Regions from separate parts of the Micromonospora sp. NPDC023737 genome, predicted to be linked through region 2. Evidence: riboswitches for the same ligand, from Rfam matches in the RefSeq annotation. Region 2 holds a riboswitch; the other holds the start of a gene.
What was found. Region 2 has a riboswitch for S-adenosylmethionine ahead of thrC (threonine synthase). Riboswitches for the same ligand answer to the same signal wherever they lie in the genome.

Region 1 (7,916 bases), on a different contig from region 2:
TGGGAACAGTTCGTGCGGCACGTCGTCGAGGACGCGCCGAACCCGTACGACCTGCTCTCCGGCGCTCGCGGGGTGCAACTCGCCGAGGCCGGGCTCCGCTCCTCGCGGGAGGGGCGCCGCGTCGAGCTGACCGAGTTGACGGCATGAGCGCCTCGGTGCGGTTGCCCCGCTCCGACGGGACGGTGGAGGAGAGGCGGTTGGCCGAGCCGGCCCGCTGGTCGCGGCCGTCCGGGCCGATCGCCTCCCGGACCGCCTTCGCCGCAGCGCACGTGGTGGCCGACCCGCTGGGCGACAACACTCCCGGCGCACCGGCGGCCCTCGACTGGGAGGCCACCCTGGCGTTCCGCCGGCATCTCTGGTCGTACGGCCTGGGCGTGGCCGAGGCGATGGACACCGCCCAGCGTGGCATGGGTCTGGACTGGCCAAGCACCCGGGAACTCATCGCCCGCAGCGCCGCGGCCGCCCGCGAGGTGGGTGGCCGGATAGCCGCCGGGGCCGGCACCGATCACGCCCCGGCCGACCTCGGCTCCCTCGACGAGGTCACCGCCGCCTACTGCGAGCAGATCGAGGTCGTGGAGGCCAGCGGTGCGCAGGTCATCCTGATGGCGAGTCGGCAGCTCGCCCGGCTGGCCCGCGCTCCGGAGGACTACGCCGAGGTTTACGGGCGCGTGCTCGAACAGGTCTCCGGCCCGGTGATCCTGCACTGGCTGGGGTCGATGTTCGACCCGGCGCTGCACGGCTACTGGGGTTCGCCGCAGGTGCCGGCCGCCACCACCGCGTTCCTCGACCTCGTCCGGCAGCACGCGGGCAAGGTCGACGGGGTCAAGGTGTCGCTGCTCGACGCCGGGCACGAACGCGGTCTGCGCGCCGCCCTGCCGGCCGGTGTCCGGCTGTACACCGGCGACGACTTCAACTACCCGGACCTGATCCGTGGCGACGGGACGTACCACAGCGACGCCCTGCTCGGTGTCTTCGCCGCCATCGCACCGGCCGCCTCGGCCGCGCTCCAGGCCCTCGACGCCGGCGACCTGCCGCGTTACGACGAGGCGTTCGCGCCGACGCTGCCGCTGGCCCGGCACATCTTCACCGCGCCGACCTGGTACTACAAGACCGGGATCGCGTTCCTCGCCTGGCTCTGCGGTCACCAGCCCGGCTTCACCATGGTGGGCGGACTGCAGAGCGCCCGGTCCGTGCTCCACCTCGCCGAGCTGGCCCGGCTCGCCGACGACGCGCGGCTGCTGCCCGATCCCGACCTCGCCGCCGCCCGCCTGCGGGCGTTCCTCGACGCCGCCGGAGTGCCGCGATGACCGGCCGGCCCACTCGATCCACAGTGCCCGCCGTCGAGGTGCCCTCCGGGCGGCCGGCCGAGGTGCCGACACCGGCGCCCGGCGACGCGCGGCTCGCCCGACTGTCGCTGAACCAGAAGACCACCGAGCGGTGGTCGGTCGCCGAGGCGGTCGCCGGCTGTGTACGGGCCGGTCTGCCGGCCGTCGGGCTGTGGCGCGAGCCCGTCCAGCAGATCGGTGTGCCCGCCGCCGCCCGTCTCGTGACGGACGCCGGCCTGCGGGTCTCCTCGCTGTGCCGGGGCGGATTCCTCACCGCCGCCGGTCCGGCGTTGCGGCGGCCCGCGCTCGACGACAACCGGCGCGCCATCGACGAGGCCGCGGAGCTGGCCGCGGCCTGTCTGGTGATGGTGGTCGGCGGCCTGCCGGAGGGCTCGCGGGACCTGGCCGGGGCCCGCCACCGCATGGCTGAGGGGATCGCCGAACTGGTGCCGTACGCGGCCGAGCGGGGCGTACGGCTGGCCCTGGAACCGATGCACCCGATCTTCTGCGCCGACCGGGGGGTGCTCTCCACCCTGGGGCAGGCGCTCGACCTGGCCGAGCAGTTCCCCACCGAGCAGGTGGGGGTGGTGGTCGACACGTTCCACGTCTGGTGGGATCCGGACGTGCTCGACCAGATCGATCGGGCCCGGGGCCGCATCGCCGGCTTCCAGGTCTGCGACTGGATCACGCCGCTGCCCCCGGACACGCTGCTCTCCCGGGGCATGATGGGCGACGGGCACATCGACTTCCCGCTGCTGCGCCGCGCGGTCGAGCGGGCCGGCTACACCGGCGACGTGGAGGTCGAGATCTTCAACGCCGACGTCTGGGCGGCCGACCCGGACGACGTCGTGTCCACGCTGGCCCGCCGCTACGTCACGCACGTGCTGCGCGACTGAGCTGCCGACGGGGGCGGTCGACTGAGGCGGCAGACAGGGGCGGCCGACGGTACACGTGACCGCGCGGCTCAGAGCACCTGGGCCAGGAACCGGCGCAGTCGTGGGTGCTCGGCCGCCTCGAAGACGGCCGCCGGTTCACCGGCCTCAAGCACCACGCCGTGGTCCATGAAGGCCACCGTGTCGGCCACCTCTCGGGCGAAGCCCATTTCATGGGTCACCACCACCATGGTCATGCCACCGGACGCGAGGTCCGCCATCACCCCGAGCACCCCCTTGACCAGCTCCGGGTCCAGGGCGCTGGTCGCCTCGTCGAAGAGCATCACCTGCGGCTGCAACGCCAGCGCGCGGGCGATCGCCACCCGCTGCTGCTGCCCGCCGGAGAGGTGGCCGGGTCGCGCGTCCGCCTTGGCGGCCAGGCCGACGAGTTCCAGCTGGGCGCGGGCGATCGCCACCGCCTCCTCCTCGGGCAGCTTCCTGATCCGGCGCAGCGCCAGGGTGACGTTGCGCAGCACGCTCATGTGCGGAAACAGGTTGAACTGCTGGAAGACCATGCCGATCCGCTGACGCAGGGCGTCCGGATCGTCGGCCAGCACGCTGCGCCCGTCGAGCAGCACGTCGCCGCGGTCCGGTTCGATGAGCCGGTTGATCGTCCGCAGCAGCGTCGACTTGCCGGAGCCGGACGGCCCGATGACGCAGGCCGTCCCGCCGCGGACCACGTCCAGGTCGGCCCCGCGGAGCACCCGGTTGGGCCCGAAGGCCAGGTGGACATCGCGTACGGCCAGGCTGACCGAGGTGCTGGTGGCGGCGGTCATCGCCCACTCCCTCCCGCCGCACCCGGCAATGCCAGGTCGGCGTCGTCGATCTCGTCGGTCGGCTGTGCGGCGGGCCGGCCGTGGCGCAGCCGGGCGTCGATCGCGTTGACCACGTGGGTCAGCGGTACGGTCAGCGCCAGGTAGAACAGGCCGGCCAGCAGCAGGGCCGATTCGTTACCGGTGGTGGCCGCGTAGTCCTGCCCGATCCGGAACAGCTCCCGCTGGCTGGCCACCAGGCCGAGGAAGTAGACCAGGCTGGAGTCCTTGATCAGCGCGATGAGCTGGTTGACCCAGGCCGGCAGGACCCGGCGTACGCCCTGCGGGATGATCACCACCCGCATCGCCTCGGCCCAGGAGAATCCCAACGCGCGGGCACCCTCCAACTGGGTCGCCTCCACCGACTGGATGCCGGAGCGGAAGATCTCTCCGATGTAGGCGGCGGCGATCAGGGAGAGCGCCAGAATGCCCAGCGGGTACGGGTTCGGCCCCCACACCTGCATGCCGAGCGGCGCCAGGCCGACGCCGATCAGCAGGATCGTCGCGGCGGCCGGCAGCCCCCGGAACACGTCGGTGTAGACCCGCGCCGGCCAGCGCAGCCACCGGGTACGGGAGATGCCGGCGACGGCCAGCAGCATGCCCAGTACCGAGCCGAGCAGAGCGGCGGAGACCGCGAGGAGCAGGGTGTTGGGCAGCCCGATGGTGAGCATCTCGGGCAGCGCCTCGCGCATCGAATCCCAGTCGAAGAACGTCTCCCACAGGGTCCGCAACGGATCCATGTCTCGTCTCTCCTACCGCTCCGCTCGGTCGTTTCGTCGTACTGTCAGGACCCGGCCGACGCGGACGCGGTCGGTGCGGCCGGGACCGCCACGGTGCCGCTGCCCGGCTTGAAGTCCGCCGGAATCGGCCGGCCCGGGTAGTACTGGGCCTGCAGCCGGTTCCACGTGCCGTCGGCGATCACCTCGTCGAGGCCCTTGTTCAGCGCCTCGCGCAGGGCGTCGTTCCCCTTCGCCACCGCGTACGCCGTCGGCGCGGGGCTGAGCAGCTTCGCGGCCACGGCGATCTTCCCGCCGCTGTCCGCGGCCGACTTCTCGCCGATCTCGGCCGGGGCGATCCAGGCGTCCGCGGTACCGGCCTTGAGCTGGTTGATCGCGCCGTTGTAGTCCGGTACGCGCACCGGGTCGAGTCCCTTGCCGTTGGCGTAGTCGTCCTGGACGGTGCCCTGCACGACGACGACCCGCTTACCGGCGAGCTCGTCGAAGCTGTGGATCGGCGAGCCGGCCGGTACGTCGAGTCCGAAGTAGCCGAAGTCGTACCCGTTGCCGAAGTCCACCGTCTTCTTGCGGGCCTCGGTGATGGTGATCGACGAGCTGCCGACGTCGAACTTGTGGTTGTTGACCTGGGCGAGCAGCGCGGAGAAGTCGGTGCCGACGAACTCCACCTTCAGACCGATCTTCCCGGCGACCGCGGTGAGCAGGTCGTTGTCGAAGCCGGTGAACTTTCCGTCCTTCAGGTACACGTTCGGCGGGGCATCGGTGAGCGTCCCGGCGCGCAGCACGCCCGGCTGGAGCAGGTCGTACGGGTTGTCCGCGCCGGACGCGGCGTCGTCGCCGCAGGCGGTGAGGGCGGTGGCACCGAGGATCGCGGCCGCGCCGACGGCGACCAACCGGGTCAGGGTAGGAAGGAATCGCACAGGTGTCTCCGGATGTCGGTATTCGGCGGAGCACGGACGCGCGCCGCCGACGGCGCGCCGCAGGGGCACGCCGCTGGAGGGTTCGGGCTGGCGGGGAGAGTGCGCGGTCAGCGCCGCGCGCCGGCAGGACAGCCGGCGCTGCACACCAACATCATGTCGACGTGCCGACGCCGGGTCAGCGCCGGCGAATCGGGCCGCCGGACGTTGGCGTCGGGCACGATGCGGCCGACTGACGAGATGGTGTGGTGGAACGACATTGGCTCTCCCGGGTCGTTGCTGACCTGGGGACCAGGCCACGCTTGCACCGGATTCGCTCCGGTGCCCGGTCTTCACCCGGGGCACCCCACCGCGGAGGAGGGTTGCCGGCCAGCAAGCCGGGGCTTGACGCTGGCGCTCATGACCTGCGCAAGAGGTTAGCAGCCCGGTACGGACAGTCGTCCAGCCGTTATGACCACGCTCACGCTCCCCGTCGGGTGGCGCGGCCGCCGGGCGTCTCGGACCGGCCACGATCACCGGAATCGAGTCGACCGGCCCGACTTGTGCGTGGCCACGGTGGCGCGCGATCGCAGCACCCGACGCCGCCGCGTCGGGCCGACTGGCGTCGCCGGGTCAGGCGGCGGGGTGGACCTCGCCGTGGGTGCCCTCGGCGTGCAGGTCCCAGCGGCGGCCGAACGCCGGAACGCCGAGCAGCCGGACCGGGCCGATCGACTCCGGCAGGTGCGGATCCAGGACCAGCCGGCCGTCGACCGCGTCCAGCCCGAGCAGCGTACGCAGGAACAGCAGCGGTGCCCCGCTGGCCCAGGCCTGCGGGTTGCACGCGGTGGGGTATGGGACCGGCCGCCGGCCGAACCTGCGGTCGTAGCCGGAGAACGCCTCGGGCAGCCGGTGCTCGGAGTAGGCGGACGCCTCCATCATGGCCCCGATGATGCGGTGGGCCGCCTCGTGCTGGCCGTAGCGGGCGAGGCCGGCCGCCACTATCGAGTTGTCGTGCGGCCAGACGGTGCCGACGTGGTAACCGATGGGGTTGTAGCCGCTGTCGGCGGTGGAGAGGGTACGCACGCCCCAGCCGGAGAACATCTCGTCGGACATCAGTTGGGCGGCCACCAATCGTGCCCGGTCCGGCGGCACGATGCCGCTCCAGAGCAGATGGCCCATGTTGGACGTCATCGAGTCGATCGGCCGTCCGTCGCCGTCCAGGCCGATCGCGTAGTAGCCGCCGCGTTCCGGTACCCAGAAGTCACGGTTGAACCGGTCCCGCAGGGCCGCCGCCTCGGCGCGCAGCCGCTGCGCCAGCACCGGGTCCCGCATCGGCCCGTCGGCGAGTTCCGCCGCGCGGATCTTCGCGTCGTACGTGTAGCCCTGCGTCTCGCAGGTGGCGATCGGCAGCACCGGGATGGTCCCGTCCGCGAACTGCACCCCGTCGGGCGAGTCCCGCCAGCACTGGTTGCCCAGGCCCTCCCTGGACCGGGTCGCGTAGCCGACGTACCCGCAGCCGTGCAGGTCCCCGTACTCGTCGATCCACCGCAGGGCCGCCCGGGCGTTCGGCCACAGCTCCCGCACCAGGGCGTCGTCACCGGTCCACCGCCAGTACTCGGAGAACACGATCAGCCAGAGCGCGGTGGTGTCGGCCCCGCCGTAGTAGGGCTGGTAAGGCTTCAACCCGAGTTGCGTCAACTCCCCAGTGCGGAACTCGTGGAAGATCTTGCCGGGTTCCCGGTCGGTGAAGTCGTCGTGCTCCTGGGCCTGGTGGCTGGCGAGCACCAGCAGCGTGCCCCGCGCCATCGTGTTGCCGAGGGCGACCGTCTGGTATCCGGTGATCAGCGTGTCCCGGCCGAACACGGTCATGAACCAGGGCAGCCCCGCGGCGTGCAGTACCACCGGCTCGCCCCGGATGCGCTTCTCCAGGCGCATCGAGGCCAGGTCGGCGGCGGACTTGAGGTACACCGCCAGCAGCCGGTCCGAGCCGGCCTCCAGCGTCGGTACGGCGGCGAGCCATCGTGCGGACGGATCCTCGGCGTCCCGCTCGAAGACGTCGCCGAAGCTACGGGCGACCGGCTCGAACTGCTCCTCGCCGCAGTGCAGGGGCACCCGCAGCTCGCACCGCCAGGCCTCGCCGCGGTGCAGACGCAGGTGCCAGACGAGCGCGTCTCCGTCGATCTGGGTCGCCGCCGGGTCGGCCTCGACCCGCACCATCGCGTAGTAGGTGCCGTTGCGGTAGGCGAAGCAGAGCGCGGAGCCGTCCTGCTCGTGACTGCGGACGATCTGCGCGGAACGGTCCCGGCCGGACTCCTTGATCTCGAACAGGTCGGCGAAGTCGGTACCCACGGCGAGCCGTAGGCGCAACTCGACCGGGTCCGGGCCGAAGTACCGCAGCTCGACGCGCTCGTACATGCCGTCGCCGACGAACCGCTGCCGGCGGACGCCGACCCGGTTCGGCGGCAGGTGCGGCAGCTCGGTGTTGGCGAGGAAGAACGCGGCGGAGAACGGGTCGACGGTGCCGGCGCCCAGCACCAGCAGCGGCGCGCCGTCGAGAGTGAGTTCCCACCTGTCGAGGAAGCGCGTGTCGTCGTGCACCAGCCCACCGATGGTGCCTTTCGGCACGTCACCGGAGGCGTTGGAGAACATGAACGTGCGGCCCTCCAGCACGCTCACGGCGTCCGGTCCGAGCTCCGGCGGCAGGTCGCGGCCGGCCCCGCTGGCCACCCGATCGTCGGGGGTCAGGTCCGGCCACGGCTGTGCCGGTGTGCGTCGTCGTTCCGCAGCCGTCACGTGCCCCCCAGCCGGCGCTACCGGGCCTGCCCCTACCGCGACCCTATGTCGGCTCGAGCGATGCGGCTTCGCCTACGGGCACATCAGCCCGGCACGGTTGGGTCCGGGACGGCCCGGCTTTCTGCCGACCGGCCGCCACGCCCCGACCCCGACCCGCCGATCCGAGCCCCGCCCGGCTTCGCGGCCCCCACAGGCCGGACCCCACGCCGGCCGTGGCTCCGCGCCCGCCTCCACCCACGCGCCGATGATCCGGTGCGTGCTGCGCCCGTTCCGCCTCCCTGACCCGCCCGCAGCGGCGACAGTGGTGTCGGAACGGTCACTGCGGCGAAGGAGGGGGGTGCTACGTGGAGGGGCTGTTGCTGCTCGTGGTGCTGGCCGTCACGGTGATCGTCGGCACCACCATCGGTGGTCGTTACCGGGTCGC
Region 2 (7,916 bases):
CAGGAAACCGGCGGGTACGCCGTCCAGCCGAGCCAACGCCCAGAGCGTGACGATGCCCGGGAAAGGATGACGCAGCTTCGCGTCGAAACGGCGACGGCAGAACGGGGGGTAGCCGGGCACGTCCGCGTCGTTGGCCGCGGCCCCGACGTGGTACGCCGCCTCGATCGCGGCGGTATCGGTGGCGTCGAACGACGCGATCGTGATGCTCATGCCCGCGAGCGTGCCCGCCGCATGACGAACGGGCCAGCGATTTAATCGCTGGCCCGTTCGGACGTTGGTCGGGAGGGACGATCGCGCAACGCCTCCGGCGTTGGGTCGAAAGAACTGAAAGTCTTCGGCGATACGCCCTCCCGCACGGAGCATCTTGCGCCGTCCGGTTCCTGCCGTCAAGTCCTTAGGGGCGGGTTTCTCGCACCCAGAGCGAAAAGCCGGTTACCCGGCGGATCGGCCTGATCCCCCGATCGGGCGATCTGCGGATGATCCACGGCCGGTCAGCCGAGGAGACCGGCGTCGCGGGCGGCACGCAGCGACGGACGGATGTGGTGGGTGGGGCCCACCTGCCCGGCGACCGCGTCGATCGTCTTCAACCCCTCACCCGTGTTGAACACGACCGTCTCGGCGGCCGGGTCGAGCTTGCCGGACTCGACGAGCTTGCGCAGCACCGCCACGGTGACGCCACCGGCGGTCTCGGCGAAGACGCCGGTGGTGCGGGCCAGCAGGCGGATGGCGGCGCGGATCTCGTCGTCGTCGGCGTACTCCATCCAGCCACCGGTACGACGGACCGCCTCCAGGGCGTAGAGGCCGGCCGCCGGGTCGCCGATGTTCAGCGACTTGGCGATGCCGGTCGGCTTGACCGGGACGATCTCGTCACTGCCGCCGTGCAGCGCGGTGGCGATCGGATTGCAGCCGGCCGACTGCGCGCCGAAAACCTTCCAACCGCCGGCCGGCGCCTCCACCAGTCCGATCTCGATCAGCTCGGTGAACGCCTTGTCGATCTTCGTGAGCAGTTCGCCGGAGGCCATCGGGATCACCACCTGGGCCGGGATCCGCCAGCCGAGCTGCTCCGCCACCTCGTAACCGAGCGTCTTCGACCCCTCGGCGTAGTACGGACGGACGTTGACGTTGACGAACGCGGTGTCCTCGAACTCGTCGGTCTCCACCAGTTCGCCGCAGAGCCGGTTCACGTCGTCGTACGAGCCATCGATGGCGACGAGTTCACCCCCGTAGACGGCGGTGGTGACGACCTTGCCCTGCTCCAGGTCACTCGGGATGAACACCACCGACGGCACGCCGGCCCGGGCGGCGTGGGCGGCGACCGAGTTCGCGAGGTTGCCGGTCGACGCACAGGCGAACCGGGTGAACCCGAGCGCCCGGGCGGCGGTCAGCGCCACCGAGACGACCCGGTCCTTGAACGAGTGGGTCGGGTTGGCGCTGTCGTCCTTGACCCAGAGCGGGGCCGTGATGCCCAGCTCGGCGGCGAGGTTCGGGGCGGCGACCAGCGGGGTGAGGCCGGGGTCGAGGGTGACCCGGGTGGCCGGGTCCTGACCGGCGGGAAGCAGCGCCGCGTACCGCCACAGGTTGCGCGGGCCGGCCTCGATCTGCTCGCGGGTCACGGTGGCCAGCGCGGCGGCGTCGTAGTCGACCTCGAGCGGGCCGAAACACTCGTAGCAGGCGTGCTGCGCGGCGAGCGGGTAGCGGGCCTGACAGGCACGGCAGACGAGGGCGCGGGCGGGGCTGGCGGTGGTGTCGATGCCGGACGGGGCGATCGTCGACGTCATGTCGAGATTCCTCTCATCTTCCCCCGCGTCGCACTCTGCGGCGGGGACGGAATTGGCACCTGCCCCTCGGGCGCTCGACGGTGAGCGCGTGGGGTGGTTGCCGGGGCGTCATCGGGCCGTATCCCTAAGCCCCTCTGGATGAGGTATTCAGTTGTGCAACCGAGTCTAAGCGCCCGCCGGGGACGGTCCGAGCGGGGTTCCCACGGTGTGAACGGAGGGCGGACAGGGTGTGGTCACCGCCCTGTCGAGCTGCCCCACATCTGGGACACGCCGGAGCAGAAGCGCCACAGGCGCTCGCGCGAGCTTGACCCGCGCCCCATTTCCGGGGCAGCTCGACAGTGGCCGACCCCCGGTCATCCGGACGGGGACGCCCAGGTCCAGGCAGGCCACCACGCCGTCCGCGCGAGCCATCGGCCTGCCGCCCCGCTATCGCCCAAGACGAAGGCGAGGCGGACTCGGTGGGAGGATTCGGCGATGACACCTCGACCGGCCCGCCGCCAACTCCTGCTCACCGGCCTGCCGCTCGCCGCCGCCCTGCTGCTCGGCGCCTGCACCGCCGACCACGCCGGTATGGGCGGGGACGGGCCAGTGACAGGCGGCAGGCCCGGGGCGGGGCCCACCGCACCCGGCAACGATCCGACCGGCGCATGCCCGGAGTCGGGCGTGCTCATCCGGTCGACCGGCTCGGACGCCGCCATGGGCCTGCGCGCCCTCGGCCTGGAGCTGATCAACTGCGGCACCGCGGACTACCCGCTGCACGGCTACCCGTCGCTGCGGCTGCTCGACGGCGAGGGCACGCCGATCCCGGTCCAGGTGATCGAGGGGGCGAAGGGCATCACCTCGGGCTTCGACGACCCGCCCCGACCGCTGACCCTGCGTCCCGGCGAGCGGGCCGGCGCCGCCGTGCTCTGGCGCAACCTGGTCACCGACTCGACCGTGGTCGCGACCGACGCCGAAGGTCTGGAGGTCGCCCCGGGCCCCGGCCTGGCCAGGCAGGCCGTCGACCCGGACGGGCCGATCGATCTGGGCAACACCGGCCGGATCGGCGTCAGCGCCTGGAAGGAGGCGGAGCCGACGACTCCCGCCACACCGCCGGCCCCGTCACAGCCCAGCGGGGCGCCCTCGGTGGCGGTGACCCCGGACAGCCGGTTGTGAGCGCCGTTACGAGGTGACGTCCTTGCGGGTGAAACGCCAGTACGCCAGCGCCCAGAACAGCGTCGCGTAGCTGATCGACGAGATGGCTCCGCGTACCACGTCGTCGGTCTGCACCGGCGTGGAGAGCAACCCGAGCCACGCGGTGCTGAAGTGGGTCGGCAGGAAGGCACGCAGGCCGCCGAGCGCGGTGATCTGGTCCAGGATGCTGGAGAGGATCCAGAGCAGCACCGCGCCGCCGACCGCGCCGAGCGCGGCGTCCGTGCTCACCGACAGCAGGAACGCCAGACCGGCCACCACCAGCAGTACGACGGCCAGGTAGCCGAGCACCGCCAGCAGCCGCAGCAGCCCCTGCCCCGGCGGGAGTTCCGCCGCGACCATGCTGCGCAGCGGCGACCAGCCGTAGCGGAGGGTGCCGGCGGCCAGGGCGGTGCCGGCGAGCAGCAGCAGCGCCAACCCCGAGTAGGCGGCCGCGACCAGCAGCTTCACCGTGAGCAGCCGGGCGCGCGGCACCGGCACGGCGAGCAGGTACCGCAGGCTCCCCCAGCTCGCTTCGCTGGCCACCGTGTCGCCGAAGAAGAGCGCCACCACCACGACCAGCAGGAACGACGCCGAGACGAAGATGGTGAACAGCGTGAAGTTCAACCCGCCCGAGGTGGCGAACGAGATGAGGCTGGCGAACTCGCCCCCACCGTTGTCGTCGTCGCCGGCGTCGAACTGGAACGCGATCAGGATGATCAGCGGCAGCAGCACCATGAACCCGAGCGCCAACTGGGTACGCCGTCGGGCCGCCTGACGGCGGAACTCCGCGACGAACGGCAGTGTGGCCGAAGGCCGGTAACCGGGGGCGGCACCCACCGTGGACGTACTCATCAGCGGTCCCCGCTTCCCCGCGAACTCTCCCCCACGAGGGCGAGGAACGCGTCCTCCAGGCGGCGCCGAGGCACCACCCGGTCCACTCCGATGCCGGCCCGGACCAGCTCCGCCACCACGTCGCTGCGCGCGGTGCCGTTGGTGTCCACCACGAGTTGCCCGTCGCTCTCGGGCAGCACCCGGACCCCGTCGAGACGGTCCAGGACGGCCCGCGCCGCAGCCGGATCGGTCACGTCGAACAGCACGCTGGGCGACTCACCGACAATCTCCTCGACCGGCCCGGACGCCACAATCCGGCCCTTGTTGACCACCACGGCGTGGGTGCAGGTCTGCTCGACCTCGGCGAGCAGGTGGCTGGAGACCAGCACCGCGCGGCCGTCCGTGGCGTAGCGCTGGAGCACCCGGCGCATCTCGGCGATCTGTGGCGGGTCGAGCCCGTCGGTCGGCTCGTCGAGCACCAGCAACTCGGGCAGGCCGAGCATGGCCTGCGCGATGGCGAGCCGCTGTCGCATCCCGTGGCTGTAGGTCTTGATCTTGCGGTGCACGGAGTCGCCCAGGCCGGCGATCTCCAGCGCCTGGTCGAAATGCGCGTCCGACTCCGGGCGCCCGGTCGCCTGCCAGTACGCCCGCAGGTTCTCCAGGCCGGACAGGTGCGGCAGGAAGCCGGGCCCCTCGACCAGCGCGCCGATCCGCGAGAGCACCGGGGAACCGGGCACCAGCCGGTGCCCGAACACGTAGATCTCGCCCGCCGTGGGCTGGGTGAGGCCCATCAGCACCCGCAGGGTGGTGGTCTTGCCGGCGCCGTTCGGCCCGAGCAGGCCGACCACCTGGCCGGGGCGTACCTCGAAGTCCACGTTGGAGACGGCGACGAAGCCGTCCGCGTACTCCTTGCGCAGTCGGCGCACGGCGAGCGGCACCTGCGCGTACTCCGGATGCACCGAACTGTCGTGACGGCGCTGCCGGCGGCGGACCAGGGCGACGACCACGACGAGCCCGACCACGATCGCGGCGAGCAGCCCGACCAGCACCCAGCGCCAGACGGTCGCCGCCGTCGGGATCGGGTCGCCCGCGACGTCGGGGAGGGCGAGCGGCGCGTCACCCGCCGCGACGGTGTAGACGTTCGGCTCCGCCGGACTCGCGTACGCCTGGTCGGACGTCGCGACCACCACCCGGAGCCGGTGCCCGGCCTCGAACCGGCGGACGATCGCCGGCAGGGTCACCGTGACCGGGCGGGCGTCGGCGATCCGCTCCGGCAGGCCGGTGAGCCGGATCGGGGCGATCAACCCGTTGGGCAGAGTGGCCGCGCCGTTCGGGTCCACGTCGTAGAGCTTCACGAAGAGCACCGCCTCGCCGGTCGGGGACGCGGCCCGGATCGACACCGTCGGGGCGCCCACCACGTCCACCGCCTCGGCCAGCGGCGCCGACTCGAACCTGGCGTGCTGACCCGGCACGTCCCCGGCCACCCCGTCCAGCAGGGCGGAGAGACCACCCGCGAAGGGCACCGAGGAGATGGCCGCCGGGTTGCCGTTCGGCGGGTTGGCGATCCGTTGCTCGGGGCCGGTCAACGCCACCTCGGTACGACGCTGCCCGCCGGTGCCGGGGTAGTCGGTGGTGCGGTAGCCGGTGGCGACCAGGCCACGGTCCAGCGCGTCGAAACCGGCGATCCGGGACCAGGTGAAGTCGTTCCCCGGTGCCTCGCCCGCACCCCGCACGTAGTGGTCCAGCCACTGGACGGTCAGGAAGCGCACCCGGTCGGAGTCCGTCTTCGGCCCGTCACCGCCGTCGTGCCCGCCGGTGAACCAGGCCACCCGGACGGGGATGTCGTTGGCCGCGAGGCCCCGGGCGTTGGCGTCCGCCTCGGCGAGCGGGAAGAGGCTGTCCGCCTCGCCCTGCACGAGCAGGGTGGGGGCGGTGACCCGGTCCAGCACCCCGGCCGGGCTGGACCGGTGCAGCAGGTCCACCGCCGCCTGATCGGCCCGGCCGGAGGTGGCCATCCGCAGGTACGCGGCGCAGACGTCGGCCGCGAACCGCCCGCAGGACGGGTCGGCGGCGGCACCCGGCGCGTGCCCCGGACCGCTGCCCGGACCCGCGCCGGGGTCGGGGCTGGGCGGCCCGGCCGACGCCGGCGCCCCCTGCGGCTGGGCCGCGATGTTGCCGGAGAACCCGGCCGGCCCGGAGCCGACGCTGCCGCCACCACCGAAGAAGAGGCCCGCCCAGCCCTTCTTGAACACGCCCGCCGTGGCGGGTCCGCCCGCGCTGTCCGGCACGAGGCTCCGAGCCAGGTCGTTCCAGGTGATCATCGGGACGATCGCGTCCACCCGCCGGTCCTGCGCGGCGAGCAGCAGGGCGAGCGCGCCGCCGTACGAGCCGCCGACCACGCCGATCCGGGGATCCCCGGCGGCGTCGGTGCGCACCTCCGGACGGGCGGCGAGCCAGTCCAACAGCCGCTGCGCGTCGCGTACCTCGTAGTCGGGGCTGTCCAGGTGGATCTCGCCGCCGCTGCGACCGAAGCCGCGCGCCGTCCAGGTGAGTACGGCGTACCCACGCTCGGCGAACTCCTCGGCGTCGTCGCGTACCGACTCCTTGGTGCCGCCGAAGCCGTGCGCCAGCAGCACCGCGGGCACCTTGTGCCGGGCGGAGGCGTCCTCCGGCAGGTAGAACGTGGTGTCCAGGTCGACCGGCTGCTGCCCGTCCGGTCCGGAGCGCACGGTCAGCATGGCGGCCTCGGTACGCACCTCGGGGTCGCGCGGCCGGACCGCCCAGCCGACGGCGACGGCCAGCAGCACGGCGACCACCGCCGCGACGACCGCCCGACGGCCGGTGGGAAGGGCACGCCGGATCCGAGGGATCGACAACCGCGATGTCATGCGGCACACGGTACGGGCCGATTCCTGAGGGTTGGCTGAGATCTCCGTACCCCGTCGCAGCCGACGCCGCCGGCCCACGGCGGCTAGGGTCGGGCGATGGCGCAACCTGACCTGATCCTGACCGCGAGTCTGCGCCCGGCGGCGCTGGACGCGCGGCGCGGCATCGTACGGCTGCACCCGGAGATCCTGACGGCGCTGGACCTGCGCCCGGGCTCCCCGGTCCGGCTCGCCGGCCGGCGGATCACGGCGGGGATCGTGGCGGCGGCGGAGGCGGACGCGAGCAGAGCCCTGCTCTACGCCGACGACCTGATGCTGGGAAACCTCGGGATCCGCGACGGCGGCCAGGTGACGGTGACCCCGCTCCCGGTGACCGCCGCCAGCCGAGTCACCCTCGCAGGTCCGGTGGAGATCGTCGCCGCGGTGAGCCCCGAGATGCTCCGCCTGGCGCTGCTGGGCAAGATGGTCACCGCCGGGGACGACGTGTCGCTGCTGCCCCAGGACGTGCTGCCGGACGCCTCGGTCCGCAGTCTGGTCGCCGCGGCCCGGCACAGCCTGGCCAACACCGTCGGCTACGCGTGGACCAGCACGCTGCTCACCGTGGTCGGCACCGAGCCGGCCGACAGCGCGTTGGTGACCATGGAGACCCTGGTCGGCTGGGAACACGGACCGGTCACCCATGGCTCCGCCGTCGTCGGAGCGCCACTCGGCGCGGCGGCCACAGGCGGCGTCACGCGGCCGGGTGGGCCGACCACGGGTGGTGCCGCCACGGCGGGCGGAACGGGCACCGGTGCTGCCGGGTGGACGGGCGGGCCGGGCGCGGGCGGCGCGTCGACGGTGCGCGAGGTCGACGTACGGGCCGGCGGCGTGCTGGCCGGCGGCGCCCGCCAGGCCGAAGCGGTGGCACCGGCCGACGCGCCGACGGTCGACGAGCTGCCCGGGCTGCGCGCTCAGGCCGAGGAACTGACCGAGCTGCTCGACCTCGGCTTCCACCACCGGGAGGTGCTGAGCCGGCTGGGCACCAACGTGTCGCTCGGCGTCCTGATCAGCGGCCCGGCCGGCTCGGGCAAGTCGGCGCTGGTCCACGCGGTGGCGGCGCAGGTCGGGGCCCGGGTCTTCCCGCTCTGGGCACCCGAGGTCGCCGCGCTGAACAACCAGGCCGCCGCCGAGCGGCTGCGCGCCGCCGGAGCCGCGGTCCGGGCCGACGGACCGGCCGTGCTGCTGGTCAGCGACGTGGAGGCGCTCGCCC

Region 1: linked by a shared signal. The riboswitch ahead of AB0F98_RS11595 (ABC transporter substrate-binding protein) and the one ahead of thrC (threonine synthase) in region 2 are both predicted to bind S-adenosylmethionine.

The regions. Positions count from the first base shown of each region.
Region 1 is NZ_JBFAAL010000004.1:30,211-38,126, reverse strand. Features, by position in the region: gene AB0F98_RS11620 (Gfo/Idh/MocA family oxidoreductase) at 1-147, shown strand, start outside; gene AB0F98_RS11615 (dihydrodipicolinate synthase family protein) at 144-1,307, shown strand; gene AB0F98_RS11610 (sugar phosphate isomerase/epimerase) at 1,304-2,221, shown strand; gene AB0F98_RS11605 (amino acid ABC transporter ATP-binding protein) at 2,290-3,033, opposite strand; gene AB0F98_RS11600 (amino acid ABC transporter permease) at 3,030-3,809, opposite strand; gene AB0F98_RS11595 (ABC transporter substrate-binding protein) at 3,854-4,723, opposite strand; SAM riboswitch class IV at 5,014-5,125, opposite strand; gene AB0F98_RS11590 (glycogen debranching N-terminal domain-containing protein) at 5,333-7,492, opposite strand; gene AB0F98_RS11585 (Na+/H+ antiporter) at 7,837-7,916, shown strand, end outside.
Region 2 is NZ_JBFAAL010000011.1:86,522-94,437, forward strand. Features, by position in the region: gene AB0F98_RS22240 (GNAT family N-acetyltransferase) at 1-210, opposite strand, end outside; gene thrC (threonine synthase) at 492-1,778, opposite strand; SAM riboswitch class I at 1,789-1,923, opposite strand; gene AB0F98_RS22250 (DUF4232 domain-containing protein) at 2,253-2,933, shown strand; gene AB0F98_RS22255 (ABC transporter permease subunit) at 2,940-3,803, opposite strand; gene AB0F98_RS22260 (alpha/beta fold hydrolase) at 3,803-6,670, opposite strand; gene AB0F98_RS22265 (AAA family ATPase) at 6,767-7,916, shown strand, end outside.